Regions from separate parts of the Stenotrophomonas sp. CFBP8980 genome, predicted to be linked through region 2. Evidence: riboswitches for the same ligand, from Rfam matches in the RefSeq annotation. Region 2 holds a riboswitch; the other holds the start of a gene.
The links. A riboswitch is a leader RNA that binds a small molecule or an ion and turns the genes downstream of it on or off. The one in region 2 is predicted to bind thiamine pyrophosphate.
Positions count from the first base shown of each region.

Region 1: it holds a riboswitch for thiamine pyrophosphate, as region 2 does, so the genes downstream of both, SOM47_RS14945 (TonB-dependent siderophore receptor) here and thiC (phosphomethylpyrimidine synthase ThiC) in region 2, are expected to answer to the same signal.

Region 1 covers NZ_JAXCXF010000007.1:224,181-231,879, forward strand. The annotation lists gene SOM47_RS14935 (EAL domain-containing protein) at 1-369, shown strand, start outside; gene pnuC (nicotinamide riboside transporter PnuC) at 508-1,083, opposite strand; gene SOM47_RS14945 (TonB-dependent siderophore receptor) at 1,080-3,251, opposite strand; TPP riboswitch at 3,319-3,414, opposite strand; gene SOM47_RS14950 (phosphotransferase enzyme family protein) at 3,456-4,592, opposite strand; partial or broken gene SOM47_RS14955 (autotransporter outer membrane beta-barrel domain-containing protein) at 5,209-7,699, shown strand, end outside.
Region 2 covers NZ_JAXCXF010000001.1:935,847-943,545, reverse strand. The annotation lists gene SOM47_RS04105 (winged helix-turn-helix domain-containing protein) at 1-978, opposite strand, end outside; gene SOM47_RS04100 (ion channel) at 1,230-1,907, opposite strand; gene thiC (phosphomethylpyrimidine synthase ThiC) at 2,024-3,811, opposite strand; TPP riboswitch at 3,892-3,993, opposite strand; gene SOM47_RS04090 (BCCT family transporter) at 4,195-5,772, shown strand; gene ggt (gamma-glutamyltransferase) at 6,364-7,699, opposite strand, start outside.

The DNA.
Region 1 (7,699 bases), on a different contig from region 2:
CACGACCACACGCAGATCGCTTCAACAATGAACGCCCTGCGCGAGGACGGCGTCTCCTGGTCGCTGGATGACTTCGGCACCGGCTTTTCCTCGCTGTCACTGCTGCAGGTGCTGCCACTGGATGAGCTGAAGATCGACCAGACGTTCGTAAGCGGGATGGGCGGAGACGCAAGCCACCGCGAACTGGTGCGCAAGATCATCGAGATCGCTGCCATCCTGGGGGTGTCCACCGTGGCCGAAGGCGTGGAAACCGAGCAGCAGCGCGCATGGCTGGCCAGCATGGGTTGCCGGGTGTTCCAGGGTTATCTGTTCGGCCGGCCAATGCCGGCCGATGACTTCCATGCCGCGCATGTGGCGCCGCTGGTCTGATGGTTTGCGCATGCGCGCTCGCCGAGCATGGCCCAGCGCTACCCGGCTGGGTTCGCAGCATGCCCTTGGTAGCGCCGAGCCATGCTCGGCGGGGGCATCGTGACGCGGCAACGAACGGCCGCCGAGCACGGCTCGGCGCTACCGGTATCCCGGCTGGCGGGCGCTGGCCGACCACGAGCGCACGCCCAGCATCGCCAAGCCGATGAACACCACGTACAGCGCGGCGGTCACGTGCAGTGACTTGAACAGGTACACGCCGATATAGATCACATCGACGAAGATCCACAGCCACCACGCCGCTACGTGCCGGCGCGCCTGCCACCACTGCGCGACCAGGCTCAGCGCCGCCAGCAGCGCATCCAGCCACGGAATCGCCGCGTCGGTGAGGGTGTGCATGCCGGCACCGAGCGCCAGCCCGAAGGCCACGCCGATGCCGAGATCACGCACTACATGCTGCGCCGGCAGCGGCACGATGCTCACCCGGCCATCGGCCTGCGCGCTGTGCCGCCAGCTCATCCAGCCGTACACCAGGAAGCCACCGAACACGACCTGCAGCAGCGTGTCCGAGTACAGGCGCGCCTCGGCGAACACCAGCGCATACAGCGCCACCGAGGCCAGCCCGATCGGCCAGCCAATCAACCGCCGCCGGGTCATCAGCCACACACCGACGATGCTCAGCGCCGCAGCCGACCATTCCAACAGTTCGGCGTTCATAGCGCGATGGTGACCGACAGGCGCGCCTGCCGCGGCGCACCGGCGAACAGGTAGTAATCGCCGGCGCTGCTGCCGGTGTCACGCCAGTAGAATTTGTCGAACACGTTGTCCACCGCCAGCCGCCATGTCACCGGCTGCTGGCGCAGCGTGTGCTGGTAGCGCAGGCCCAGGTCGACCACGCTGTAGCTGGGCGCGCGCACGCTGCCATCCACCGTGGCGGTGTTGGATGAGGCATAGCGCCAGCCGCCGGTGACGCCCACGCCGGCGGCGAACGGCAGCGCGTAGTCCAGGTGCACGGTGGCCCGCGTCTTTGGCACGTTGACCAGCTGGTGACCTTCGTAAGCGGCGGTGGCGGTATCGCGTGCACGCGCCTGCAACACACTGGCACTGGCCGTGACCTGCAGCTGTTCGGTGAGGTGTCCGTTGGCGGTCAGCTCCAGCCCGGTGTGGGTCTGCTGGCCTTCCTGCACGAAGGTGAAGCCGGCATCGCTGTCATCGGCACGGGCGTACTGGAAAGGCTGGCTGGTGCGGAAGAGCGCCGCGCCAAGGGTCAGCGCATCGGTGGCGCCGTACTTGATCCCCACTTCCAGCTGGCGCGACAGCACCGGCGGCAGGAACTCACCCTCGTTGGACGTCCAGAACGGGGCCTCCTGCCCCAGCGAAATGCCGCGCACGTAGCTGACGTAGGCATTCACCTGGTCGGTCGCGTTCCAGATCAGCGCGGTCTGCGGCAGGAAGCGTGAGATCCGGCTGTGGCGTTCCGGGTTGCCGCGCTTGTCGTAGGCACGTTCGTGCAGCCGCACCATGCGCCCACCGGCCAGCCACTGCCAATCATCGCCGAAGCGCATGCGGTCCAGCACGAACAGGCCATCCTGGCGGCTGTCCAGCCGACGCACGGAGGCACCGGGCTGCAACGGGGAAGGCGCGAACACCGGTACCTGCGGGTCATGGATGTTGGCCGTGCCGACGTACTCGTTGACGTTCTGCCGCTTGTCCACCGTGCGCCGGAAGGTGTCGGCGCCAATGCTCAACTGATGGGTGACGCGGCCGATGTCGACGCTGCCGCGCAGCTCGGCGCGCAGTTCCTGGTTGACCCGGGTGTCGTCCGGGCTGCGGTAATCGTAGATGTCGTAGTCGCCGTTGGGCGCGAAGTAGTTGCCCGGCACGCTGCCGTCGGCGCACTGCGCGGCGTAGTAGCAGCCGTAGGCGAAGGCCACGTTGTCATCGATCACCGAACGGCTGTGGCTGGCCGACACCCGCGATTGCCAGCGCGGCCCCAGCTCAAAGGTATGCAGGGCGGTCAGGTTGGTACTGGCGATGCCGACCGGCTGCTGCCACGGCTGGTAACCGAGCATCTTGGAGCGGTCCACGCCGCGCGGCAGCTCGGTTGCGCCCAGCAGCTGGAAGCCCGATGCCGAGCGCTGTGCGCTGGTCTGGTAGTTGGCATCCACTTCCAGCTTGCCGCGTTCGCCGATCAACCAGTCCGCGGCCAGCGAATAGAAGTTGCGCCGCCCGTCGGCGTGGTCGATGTAGGACGCGCTGTCTTCCCATGCGGCATTGACGCGCACGCCGAAGCGCGGCGTCAGCCAGTGGCCCACGTCCACGGCGGTGTAACGGGTGCCTTCCGAATCGGTGCCCAGGGTGACGGTGCGCACTTCGGCGGTGCGCTTGCCGACGTAGTTGATGATGCCGCCCGGCGCCATCACGCCGGCAGCCAGCCCGGCTTCGCCCTTCAGGATTTCCACCTGCTGGATGTTCTCCAGCGCGAGGCGCTGCTCGCCGGTGGTGGCCAGGCCATTGAAGCGGTAGCCGGTGGCGGTATCCAGCGCGAAGCCGCGGATTGCGATGTTCTGGTAGTAGCCAACCGGTGCGTAGCTGTCGCCCAGCGAGGCATCGTTGGCAGCCATTTCGCTCAGCGTGCGCACCTGGCGGCTGTCCAGCAGGGTGCGGTCCAGCACGTTCACCGAGGCCGGGGTGTCCTTCCAGCTGGCCGCACCGAAGCTGCTCGACGGCATGGTGGCGGCCGGCGCCTGCTGGGCCTGCACGCGCACGGCAGCCAGTTCGGTCGGTGAGCGGTCGGGGACATCGGCAGTGGCATCGGCCGCGTGCAGCGGCAGCGCGGCGCAGAGGGCAATGGTCAACAGCGTGGGGCGCAGGCAGCGGTTCATTCGATTCGTCATCAACAGGAAGAAAGACGAAGCGACGGCGCGCGCGCAGTGACCCGATGGGTCCATGTGCTTGCAGCTCAAAGCTCCCTACGCCGGTGCAAACCGGATCAGGTTCCAAGGGACTCTCTCAGCCTGGTCAAACCAGGCACCCCCGCTTCAGGCGCTCATTTCACACCAAAACGGCCGAAGAAGCGAATCAGCCGCTCAGGCAGCGCTGCGGAGGGTGGCCAGCAGGCCTTGCCCGGCGGGCGTGCGGAACCAGTCGGCGTGGCCGAGCAGGAAGGTGCGGTAGGCCACGTCGGCGTTGGCGCGGGAGCCGGTGATGGCGTGGAAATACTCAACTTCAGACAGCGCGAAATCCAGGTGCACCACGGGCAGCAGGTCGGCCAGCAGCCGGACCTGGTCGGCCGAAAGCGCACGCGCATCGCGGTAGCCGACCAGCAGCGCCAGTGCGATGTCACCGCGCACCGCCTGCGCGCCACGGTCCAGTTGCAGCCACGCGATGGCATTGCGCTCGATCGCCGTGGCCAGGTCGTACAGCGCGCTGGTGGGCGAGGCCAGCCCGAAATCGAGCACGCTGCTGACCGTGGTAGCGCCGCTGCCGATCTGCCAAAGCAGGTTGGACACATGCCAGTCGTTGTGCCCCCACAGGCGAGGCTCGGCGGCCAACCGCGTGGCGAGTCCCATGTGCCAGGGCAGGATCGCGCGCTGCAGCTCGGCCTGCCACGGCGTGTCGGCCAGGTAAGCGGCCAGCCCGGGACGGTCGGGCAACTGCGCGGTGAGCGCCGCGAGCGGGTCCTCGGCGCGGATCAGATCATCGCGGGCCACCAACAGGTGCGTGGCCCGCTGCGGTGCGTGGAAGCCTTCTGCGGCGGTGTGCAGCAGGGCCAGCATGCGCCCGGCCTGCCAGGCCTGTTCGACGCTGGCCGGTGGCGTCCATGAGGGCACGTCGCGGTACAGGTCCTGGCCGATGCCTTCGGCGTGCACTTCGAAGGTCCAGACGCCGTGCTCGAGTGCGGTCGCGCCATTCTGATCGGCAATGACCTGCACCACCGGCAGGCCTTGGGCCGCCAGATGGGCGATGAAGCGATGTTCTTCGGACAGCACCGCGGCGCTGCGCACGCTGCAGTGGTGGCGCTTGATGAAAAACCGCCCCTGCGGCGCCTGCACGAGCGCCGCCGCGGAAAACGGCCGCGGGCTGTGCCACAGCAACCGGCAGTCGCCCTGCAGCTCCACGAAACGCCGCTGCAGCCACGCGATCTCGCCGGCGCTGATCGCAGGCCAGTCGGGTGGGACCTCGTCGTTGTCGAGACCTTGGACGTGGTGGGCGGGGCTGTTCATCGGATATCGGTCGGGCGAGGGGGCATGCGCACGGCAAGCTGCCCGCGCGGCGCTCACATGGTAAGCCGTCGGGCCACCCGTGGGACGGTGCGCAGAATCATGTTTCTGTGTCCAATAGGCGGCCTACCCCCTGCGCAACCGGGCGATACCAGATGCGCTTGATCCTGGAGGCCAGGTAGTTGGACGCCCGTTCTGGGCTTTCAGCAGCCCTCCCATGCATGAGTGCTCCCGTCCCGATCCGGCGAGGTACATCCCACGGCGTTACGCCTTCGCGGCGCAGGGATACAGCAGATTTACTTTCGAATTGCTTCCATGGCATCGGCTGCGCCGTTGCGTTGAGATGACATACCCGCCGTTTCCCGACGGTACGGTGTCAACGCTGGTCAGTCTCTCGTTCAGCGATGCCCCGTTGCTGCCTTGAACCCCTTGGGGCAGTGGTGGTAAGGGCCGGCCCCCCGCCGGCCCTTTTTCTTTCGAGGCGGCAGGGCTGGCTCGCGGTGGTGGATGGGCAGCAGCGGGAGGACATGACTCTGCGCCTAATGGATGACGATTCGTCAGCGTTGTCACGGACCATTTAGAAGTTCTTCGATACCGCACGAAAGCAGCAGAAAATATCGTGAAGCCTGAATTCTCCAAATCGGCTGACGACATGAAAACCTCGATTTCCAATCGACACGCTTTAGCGCTTGCGGTCAGCAGCGCACTCCTGATGACCTCTTGGAACACTGGCGCCACACCGGTGGTGGCCGATGGCGTACACCGCGAGGTGTCGGACATTGACGCTGACAGCGACGTGCGGGATTGGAGTCACGGCCTGTCGGCGGTAAATGGCGGAACGATCACTGCGACCGATGTCCGCGCGGCAGGCAACGGGGCAAACAGCTCCCACGGCGTCCACGCCGAGGGAAGCGGAAGCCGTATCGACTTCACCGGCGGCGAATCAAGCACCGCGGGATTCCAGAGCAATGCAGTGAACGCGCGCCTTGGCGGAATGGTGGTTGTCTCCGGTGCAGCTCTCTCCACGTCGGGCACCCAGTCGGCGGGAATGAAGTCGATAACTGAGGGATCTGCAGTTGCCTTCTCTGACGTGGATATCGCGACAAGCGGACGCGGTAGTCATGCCATGCTCGTCATGGAGCAGGCCACCATGACCGGCGCCAATGCTCGTATCTCCACGACCGAAGAAGTAAGTGACGGCGTGCACGTGCTGGGGGGATCAAGCTTTACGGGCACAGGCTTGCAGATTGAAACGACCGGCGCCCAGTCGCGTGGCGTGGCCACGGGCGATGCCGGCTCGCGGCTGACGATCTCTGACAGCTCGATTGCCACCTCAGGGATGGTGGCCCACGGCGCCCGTGCGCGCGACGGTGCGCTCCTGGAGATGACGGGCATGCAGGTTAAAACTACCGGCGCACGCAGCAAGGGCGTGGACCTACAGGGCGGCACTGGTGTGATCATCGGCTCGTCGTTCGAGTCTGCGGGCCATGGTCTGGATGTGTGGCAGGGAGGTTCAGGTGTCATCACGGACAGCGACTTCACGACCACCCAGGCCGATGCGTTTGGACTGCGGGTGATGCAGAGTGGCTCGCTGGACGTGCAGGGAAGCTCGATCACAACGCTCGGTGCCAATGCGCATGGCGTGGTGGCGTCTGCAAACGGGGCGGCAGAGCTTGCCGACACCCGCATCGAAACCCTGTCCAACCTGGCCGATGGGCTCAATATCCAGGATGGGGGGACGGTGATTGCTACGAATGTCGATATTCTCACTCAAGGTGGAGTGGCCTATGGCATCAAAACCGTAGGCACTGGCAGCAGCGCCGTTTTCACCGGTGGCTCCATCCGGACCGAAGGCGAGTCTTCGGACGGAGCGGAGGCTGCGCAGGGGGCTACGGTACAGATCGACGGCACGGAGATCGCTGGGACGGGCGCCTATGTGATCGGTGCGGGCGCAAACACGGGCGGGCAGGTGGAGGTGCGCAATGCATTAATCATGTTGGGCGGCGGCACCACCCAGCATGGGCTTGATGCACGCGACGCGGGAAGCCGTGTCGCTGCATCCAACACGACGGTCGATATGTCCGGCTACAACGGATCGGGGCTTTTTGCGAGCACGGGCGGCGAAATGAACGCGACCGGCATGACCGTGACCACCTCTGGTGAGATGGGTGATGCAGTGCGCGTTGGGGACGGCACGATGACCATCGCCAACTCCACCCTCTCCACCACCGGGGACTATTCCAACGGCGTGCGCACCGTGTCGGGCGGCCAGACAACCGTGGTGGGCTCTGGAATCAGCACCCAAGGTAAGGATGCTTATGGGGTGAAAGCCGAGGGCGCGAATTCGCTGGTTTCCTTGTCAGGCGGTGAAATCACCACGACGGGAAGTGCGGCCAGGGCGATCTCGGCGGAAAGTGGTGCAAAGGTGACGGTGGACGGCACGATCCTCGGCACCGCCGCGCTTGAGGGGCGGGACGCGCACGGTGTGTATGTGGCCACCGGCGGTTCGGCCGAACTTGCCAATGCATCGATCACGACCACCGGAGAGCGGTCTCGTGGCCTGCTCAGTGACGGCGTGGATTCGACGATCACGGCGACCAACACTGCAGTGCATACCAGTGGGCTGCAGTCCTTCGGCGCGATGGCCATTGCAGGCTCTGGCATTGACCTGGACCGCGTGGACATCACCACCACCGGTGACAGCGCGGATGGCCTGTTCGCCAACCAGGGCAGTACGCTGACCGCCAACAACATCAGGGTGGCGACGTCGGGTGCCGGTTCCATGGGCATCAATGCCAACTCGGGTGCAACGATCGACGTCACTGGCGGTGATATCAGGGCGCTGGGCGCGGATGCGCGCGGTATCCTTTCCACGGCGGGGGCCACGGATATCAACTCGGTGCGGGTGACCGACACTCAGATCCTGACCGGCTCGGCCGCCGCCATCGAGGTGCGCGATGCAGGTCTTTCCCGTGTCGAAGTGACGAACTCTCGTATCGAAGGCGGCGGCGGCCTGTTGATGACCGACGGTGCGGGGTCAGTGGGCCAAAGCGTGCTGCAGGCTCAGCGCTCGGAGCTCGTGGGCGACATCGTGTTCAGTGATGGCTACG
Region 2 (7,699 bases):
GGTCGCGCTGGCGATCAGCACTTCGCAGCGACCTTCGCCGGAGAAGCGTGCGAAGGCGATCTCTCGGCCGTCCGGGGACCAGTTCGGGAAGCGGTCCACCGCCCCGTCCGGACGGTCCACCAGATTGCGCGCCGGCGCATTGCCGGAGGTCTGCACCTTGATCTGGCCGCCGCCATCTTCTTCACTGGCTTCGTACGCCACCTGGGAGCCATCCGGCGACAACGTGGGATAGGTTTCAAAGCCCGCACCGGCGGTGATGAGTCGATACGGACGCTGCGGACTGCCGATCACCCGCGTACCGTTTTCCACCGCCGCATCGACTGCCGAGGGTGACGTATCCCGATGCAGCAGCAGCCAGGTCATGACGCCCAGCGCCAACAGCATGGACAGACCTACGCCCAGCAGCACCCAGCGCCGTACGCGTCGCCAGGCACTGCGGGGCCGCATCGGCGCCAGCAGCGGGGGTTCGGGACGCGTGCGGGTGGCGTCCATGTCCATTTCCATGTCCACGGCCACATCCACGTCCGTGCATGCGTCTACGTCCATATCCCTGCCAGCGGGCGACTGCACCGGCGGTGCCGGCGTTGGCGCTTCGCCCGCCGGCAGGGCGGACCGTTCAACCGGATCCACCGCACTCACCGCCACCCGCAGGCGATAGCCGGTCTTGGCGATCGTCTCGATGTAGGCGGGACCGTCCTCGCTGTCAGCGGTGAAGGCCTTGCGCAGCTGGGTCACGGCCTGGGTCAGCACATCATTGGTAGGCAGCGTGTCCGGCCACACCTCGGCGAACAGCTCATCCCGGGTGACCACGCGCCCGTTGCTGCGGACGAGCACGCGCAGCACGCCCACCGCCTTCGGGGTGAGCCTGCGAAGTCGCCGCGCACCGGGCACCTGCACTTCACGTGACGACAAGGTCACGGTGCATTCGCCGATACGCAGGATATCTACGTCATGGAAAGGGCTGTTGCTGATGGTCATCTATCTCGAACGCGGGCGGCAGGCGGGATGCCAGCCAGGTGCGCGTGAATGACCGGGAGGTGCAATCGCGAACAGCCAGACTCTGCAAACAGCATGAACCCATAACGCAAATGAATCGAAGCGCGCGAATACTAGCCTATGAGAGTTAACCGCACATGCTGCGGCGGACATCAGGCACTCTCTCGCCCACGTATTCAGATAATCAGTTTCACTATTCGCGCCTTCCGGGGCGCGATTTTTTTATCTGCCATTCATTTTTGTCGGTGCTCGAGCATGGTCAGACCGACCAGTCGCGATACCACCAGGGCCACGTACATGACCCCGCAGAACTGCGCCAGCATTACCAATGCGCGTGCCTGGGGGTGTACCGGAACGACGTCACTGAGACCTACTCCAGACAGTAAGCTGAAGCTGAGATAAAGCAGCTCCATCCACGTTCGGAACGGGGTCTGGTTGGTGGCCAGGAAACTGCCCGGATACCACTGCTGGCAGACCGAAAACGCAAACGCGAACGCCCACGCGAGCAGGGTGAAGGTGGCGCCTGCAGCAAACAGTTCGTCGCGGGTGACTTTATGGTCCTGCAGCATGTAGGCGATCAACGCACCGGCGGTGTAGAAGTACAGCAGGCTTTCCAGCAGCTGCGCCGTGATGCCCAACCCGGTCTTGCCCAACAGCACCGCCGCGATGGAGAACACCACCGAGGGAATGGCCAGCAACAACGCAAGCCAGGTGCCCAGCGGGCTGCGCTGCACCACCCACAGGGCGAGCCCGAGCACCGCGATGCCGAACGTGCCCACTGCCGCCCGCCCCGCCGCGGTGTCATCCATTGCCGGATACACCAGCACGCCCAGCAACTGCACCGCCAGCAACCAGGCGGAGGGATGGCGGCGGGCGATGGCCAGCCAGCGGAGGGTGGGCGGGATGGGCATGGCGCGGCCTTGGGAAACGATGGGCGGAGGATAACGGGGGAGAGCGTGACGACCAACGGTCGTCACCCACCAGGACCTGCGGTCGTCACCCACCAGCAGCTGCGGTTGTCCGTCCCCTACCCGCCCGCAGACTGCCCGCGGACCTCCTGGCTGATCTTCATCGAACAGAACTGGGGTCCGCACATCGAGCAGAAATGGGCGCTCTTGTGTGCGTCCTTCGGCAGGGTCTGATCGTGCAGCTCCCTGGCCTTTTCAGGATCCAGGCCGAGGTGGAACTGGTCTTCCCAACGGAATTCGAAGCGGGCCTTGCTGAGCGCGTTGTCACGCACCTGCGCACCGGGATGCCCCTTGGCCAGGTCCGAGGCATGGGCGGCGATTCGATAGGCCATGATGCCGTCGCGGACGTCCTGCCGGTCCGGCAGGCCCAGGTGTTCCTTGGGGGTGACGTAGCAGAGCATCGCCGTGCCGTACCAGCCGATCATCGCCGCGCCGATCGCACTGGTGATGTGATCGTAGCCCGGCGCGATGTCGGTGGTCAGCGGCCCCAGGGTATAGAACGGCGCCTCGCCGCATTCGCGCAGCTGCTTGTCCATGTTCTCCTTGATCAGGTGCATCGGCACGTGGCCCGGGCCCTCCACCATCACCTGCACGTCGTGCTGCCAGGCCACCTTGGTCAGTTCGCCGAGGGTTTCCAGTTCGGCGAACTGCGCCGCGTCGTTGGCATCGGCGATGCAGCCCGGGCGCAGCCCGTCGCCCAGCGAGAACGTCACGTCGTAGGCCTTCATGATTTCGCAGATGTCGTCGAAATGCGTATGCAGGAAGTTCTCCCTGCGATGCGCCATGCACCATTTGGCCAGGATGCTGCCGCCGCGCGAGACGATGCCGGTCATCCGGTTCGCTGTCAGCGGCACATGCGCGGCCCGCACCCCCGCGTGCACGGTGAAGTAATCCACGCCCTGTTCGGCCTGTTCGACCAAGGTATCGCGGTATACCTCCCAGCTGAGGTCTTCGGCCCGACCGCCGACCTTTTCCAGCGCCTGGTAGATCGGCACGGTACCGATCGGCACCGGTGAGTTGCGGATGATCCACTCGCGGGTTTCGTGGATGTGCTTGCCGGTGGACAGGTCCATCACCGTATCGCCGCCCCAGCGGATCGCCCAGACCAGTTTCTCCACTTCCTCGGCGATGCCCGAGGACACCGCACTGTTGCCGATGTTGGCGTTGATCTTGGTCAGGAAGTTGCGGCCGATGATCATCGGTTCGCTTTCCGGGTGGTTGATGTTGTTGGGCAGCACCGCCCGGCCACGGGCGATCTCGCTGCGCACGAATTCCGGCGTGATCACGCGCGGGATGGCAGCACCGAAGGACTGCCCCGGATGCTGCTGGAGCAGTCCGGCATCGAGCACCGCATGCAGGCGCTGGTTCTCGCGGATGGCGACGAACTCCATCTCCGGGGTGATGATGCCCTGGCGGGCGTAGTGCATCTGGGTCACGTTGGCGCCGGCACGCGCTCGACGCGGCTGATGGCGCGCCGGAAAGCGCACCGCGGCCAGCCTCGCATCGAGTTCGCGCGAACGACCAAACACCGAGCCCAACCCGCCCGGCAGTGCGGTGTCGGCACGCTCTTCGATCCAGCCGCGGCGCAGTGCAGTCAGGCCCGCCGCCAGGTCGATCCGCGCCGCGGGATCGGTGTAGGGACCGGAGCTGTCGTAGACCGCCAGCGGCGCGTTCCCGCCGCCGCCGAACGTGTCCGGGGTCGGGCTGAGCGCGATCTCGCGCATCGGCACCTGCAGGTCCGGCCGGGAACCGGCCACATGCACCTTGCGCGAACCCGGGATCGGCCGGGTGACGGTTTCGGAAAGCTGCTGCGCCTGCTGCTGCAGGTCGTCGTACGGTGCGTTCATCGGGCTTCGTCCAATCAGGTTCGGGGACGAAGCGGCGGTGCGCCGACGCACGCGCGCCGGCCCCGGGAGAGCCCACGCACGGACGGCGTTGCAAAGCTTCCCTACGCCGGTATGAGCCGGATCAGGTTCCAAGGGACTATCTCAACCACGGCCAGTTGGCCGCGGTACCCCCGCTTCAGCGCGCATTAGAACATACCGCCGCTGTCGCGGACGACACACTGACGAGTCCATGACGCCACGCTGGGTAACATCGCGCAGCGCACTGTCGCGCCTGCTCCTGCAGGCATGCGGCCGTCCGCCGTCCTCCGCATTGCTGGTATTGCCCGGCATCGCACTGCAAGCTTCTGCTCGCTCCCTCATTCACTGATCGGAGAAGCCCCGTCATGGTGTTTCGAATTTCCATCGCACTGGTCGCTGTCCTGGTGCTGCTCGCCGGGCTCGCACCGGACTCCTTCAACGCCGTCGTACAGGCCGTGCTGGCCGAGGTGGTCCGCGGCGCGGGCTGGCTCTACCTGCTGGTCGTGTTCCTTGCGCTGACCTTCCTGCTGTACCTGGCGTTCGGACGGTTCGCCAACCTGCGCATCGGCGGCGAAGATGCCGAGCCGGACTTCTCCCGCGCCAGCTGGATGTCGATGCTGTTCGCTGCAGGCATGGGCATCGGCCTGGTGTTCTGGGGCGCGGCCGAGCCGGTCTCCCATTTCGTCAAACCACCGGAAGGGCTGGAACCCATGGGCATGGATGCGGCGCGTGCCTCGATGCGCTACGCCTTCTTCCATTGGGGCCTGCATCCGTGGGCGGTGTACGCATTGATCGGCCTGGCAATGGCCTGGTTCCAGTTCAACCGCAACGGCCGCGGCCTGGTCAGCGACATGCTGCAGCCGATCATCGGCCAGCACCATCGCGGCTGGATCGGCCACGTGGTCAACATCGCCGCCGTGGTGGCGACCGCGGTCGGCGTGGCCACCACGCTGGGCTTCGGCACCATCCAGATCGCGGCAGGCCTGGAACGGGTGTTCGGCATTCCCTCCAGCGTGCCGACCCAGATGGTGATCATCGCGGTGGCGTTCGTGTTGTACATGGCGTCGACCCTGAGCGGGGTGGAGCGCGGGGTCAAATGGCTGTCCAACTTCAACCTCGGCCTGGCTGCGCTGCTGCTGGCGATGGTGCTGGTGTTGGGCCCGACCGGCTTCATCTTCGACACGTTCACCACCACGCTGGGGTCCTACCTCAACCAGCTGGTGACGATGAGCCTGCGCATGTCGCCGTTCTCCGGCAGCACCTGGGTGGCCGACTGGACCATCTTCTACTGGGCGTGGTGGATTGCCTGGGCACCGTTCGTGGGGTCGTTCATCGCGCGCATCTCGCGTGGCCGCAGCGTCCGGGAGTTCGTGATCGGTGTGGTGATCGCACCGACCGTGCTGGGCTTCATCTGGTTCTCGGTGTTCGGCGGCACCGCGCTGTGGTCGCAGTTGTTCGGCCATGTCGATCTGGTGGCCGCGCTGGGCAATGGCTACGAAACGGTGCTGTTCACCATGTTCGACAGCCTGCCCTTCCCGCTGTTGCTGGCCAGCGTGGCGCTGGTGCTGCTGATGATCTTCTTCGTGACTTCGGCCGATTCTGCAGTACTGGTACTGGCCAGCATGTCCACCGATGAGGCCGGTGATCCGCCGCCGAAGCGCAAGCTGGCGTGGGGCGTGGGTGTTGCGCTGATCGCGGCGGCCTTGTTGCTGGCTGGCGGACTGTCCGCCCTGCAGGGCATGATCACCATCGCCGCGCTGCCCTTCGCCGTGCTGATGATCCTGGTGATGGTGTCGTTGTACCGCGTGTTGGACCAGGAATGGACACGCGAGCGGCGCAAGGCGCAGCGTGCGCGGCAGATGATCGAGGCGTGGATTGAACGCGAAATGGCGGCGCAGGAAGAGACGCGGCTGGAAGCCGAGCACGCGGCTGAGCGCGACTGATGGGGTGGGTTGCCGGGCTTGCAGCCCGGCGCCCGCTTCGAAGCGACGTCAACGTCAAAGTCTGCAGGGCTGTGTGTGGGCGGGGCGGGGTGGGTTGGCGGGAATCGCCGTGAATCCGTCCATGGAGGCTCGCCATCCGCTTGCTCGCCGGTGCAGTCCTGCACAGGCGGCAAGACCTGCGCTGGGCTCCTGCCCAGCGCGTCCGGCGCATGCGCCGGACCCATGCGGATGAGCGTTCCCGCCAACCCACCCCGCCCCACCTTCGACAGGTCCATGGTGGCCATGGAACCTTCGGTAGCGCCGACCCATGGTCGGCGGATGGCAGGGGGAATGGGATCTGATGATTTCCGCCGAGCATGGCTCGGCGCTACCGCTTTTCATTTTTTAATTACGCGGGTGGCGGCCATCGGAACCTGTCAGGGGGCCGGGCGGGTGGGGTTGGCAGGACGCTGAGCCGCATGGATGCGGCGATGCAGCCTACAGGGACGTACTTGCGGCGTGTCCTGCCAACCCCACCCGCCCGTCGCCAAACACGTAACCTGCTTCCAGCCACCACCCGCGAGGGGGGTCTCACCCGTTCGACGCCTGCCCTCAATACCCCGCCGCCTGCCCATCCTTGCGGCTCTCCGACGCGCCGTAGTACACACCCGTCTCCGGATCGCGCAGGATCGCCTGGTAGCCGCCATATGGACCGTCGGCGAACACCACGCGGTGGCCCTTGCGCATCAGCGCGCGGATCGTGTCATACGCAAAGCCGGTTTCCAGGTTGACCTCGCCGCCGTCGCTCATCGCCGTGGCCTGGCCGGTCGGCTCGGTCGAACCCTCGTGCTGGATGCGCGGCGCATCACCGGCTTCCTGCAGGTTCATGCCGAAGTCCACCAGGTTCATCACGATCTGCGCATGGCCCTGCGGCTGCATCGCCCCGCCCATCACGCCGAAGCTCGCATAGGGCTTGCCGTCCTTGGTGATGAAGCCGGGGATGATGGTCTGGAACGGACGCTTGCCCGGTGCATAACCGTTCGGGTGGCTCTTCTGCAGGACGAACATCTCACCGCGATCCTGCAGGATGAAGCCGAGCCCCGGGGGCGCCATGCCGCTGCCCATGCCGCGGTAGTTGGACTGGATCAGCGACACCATCATGCCGTCGGCATCGGCGACGGTCATGTAGATCGTGTCGCCCTCTTCCAGCTGTTTCGGTGTGCCCGGCTGTACTTCCTTCAGCGCCTTGTCCATCGAAATCAGTGCACGCCGCTCGGCCGCGTACTCCTTCGAGATCAGCTTGGCCACCGGCGCGGCCGGCTGGAAGGCCATGTCCGCATAGAAGCGCGCGCGGTCGGCGAAGGCCAGCTTCTTGGCTTCCACGAACAGGTGCACGTGTTCGGCCGAGCCAAAGGGAATCTTCGAGAAATCGTACCCTTCCAGCACGTTGAGGATCTGCAGCGCGGCGATGCCCTGGCTGTTGGGCGGCAGCTCCCACACGTCGTAACCGCGGTAGTTGCTGCTCACCGGGTCGACCCATTCGCCCTGGTGGGCGGCCATGTCATCGAAGCTCAGGTAACCGCCGTTGGCCTTGAAGTAGCTGCCGATGGTGCGCGCGATGTCGCCCTTGTAGAACGCATCGCGGCCGCCATCGGCGATCTGCTGCAGCGTGTTGGCCAGGTTCGGGTTCTTCCACAGCTCGCCCTTGCGCGGGGCATGGCCGTTGATCGTGAACTGTTCCTTGAAACCGGGATACTGCGACAGGCGCGGCACCGAGCGGTCCCAGTAATACGCGATGACCTCGGCCACCGGATGGCCTTCGCGTGCGTAGCGGATGGCCGGCGCCAGGTTGTCGGCCATCGGCTTGCGGCCGAAGCGCTCGTGCAGGGCGAACCAGCCATCGACGGCGCCGGGCACCGACACCGGCAGCGGACCGGTGGCCGGAATT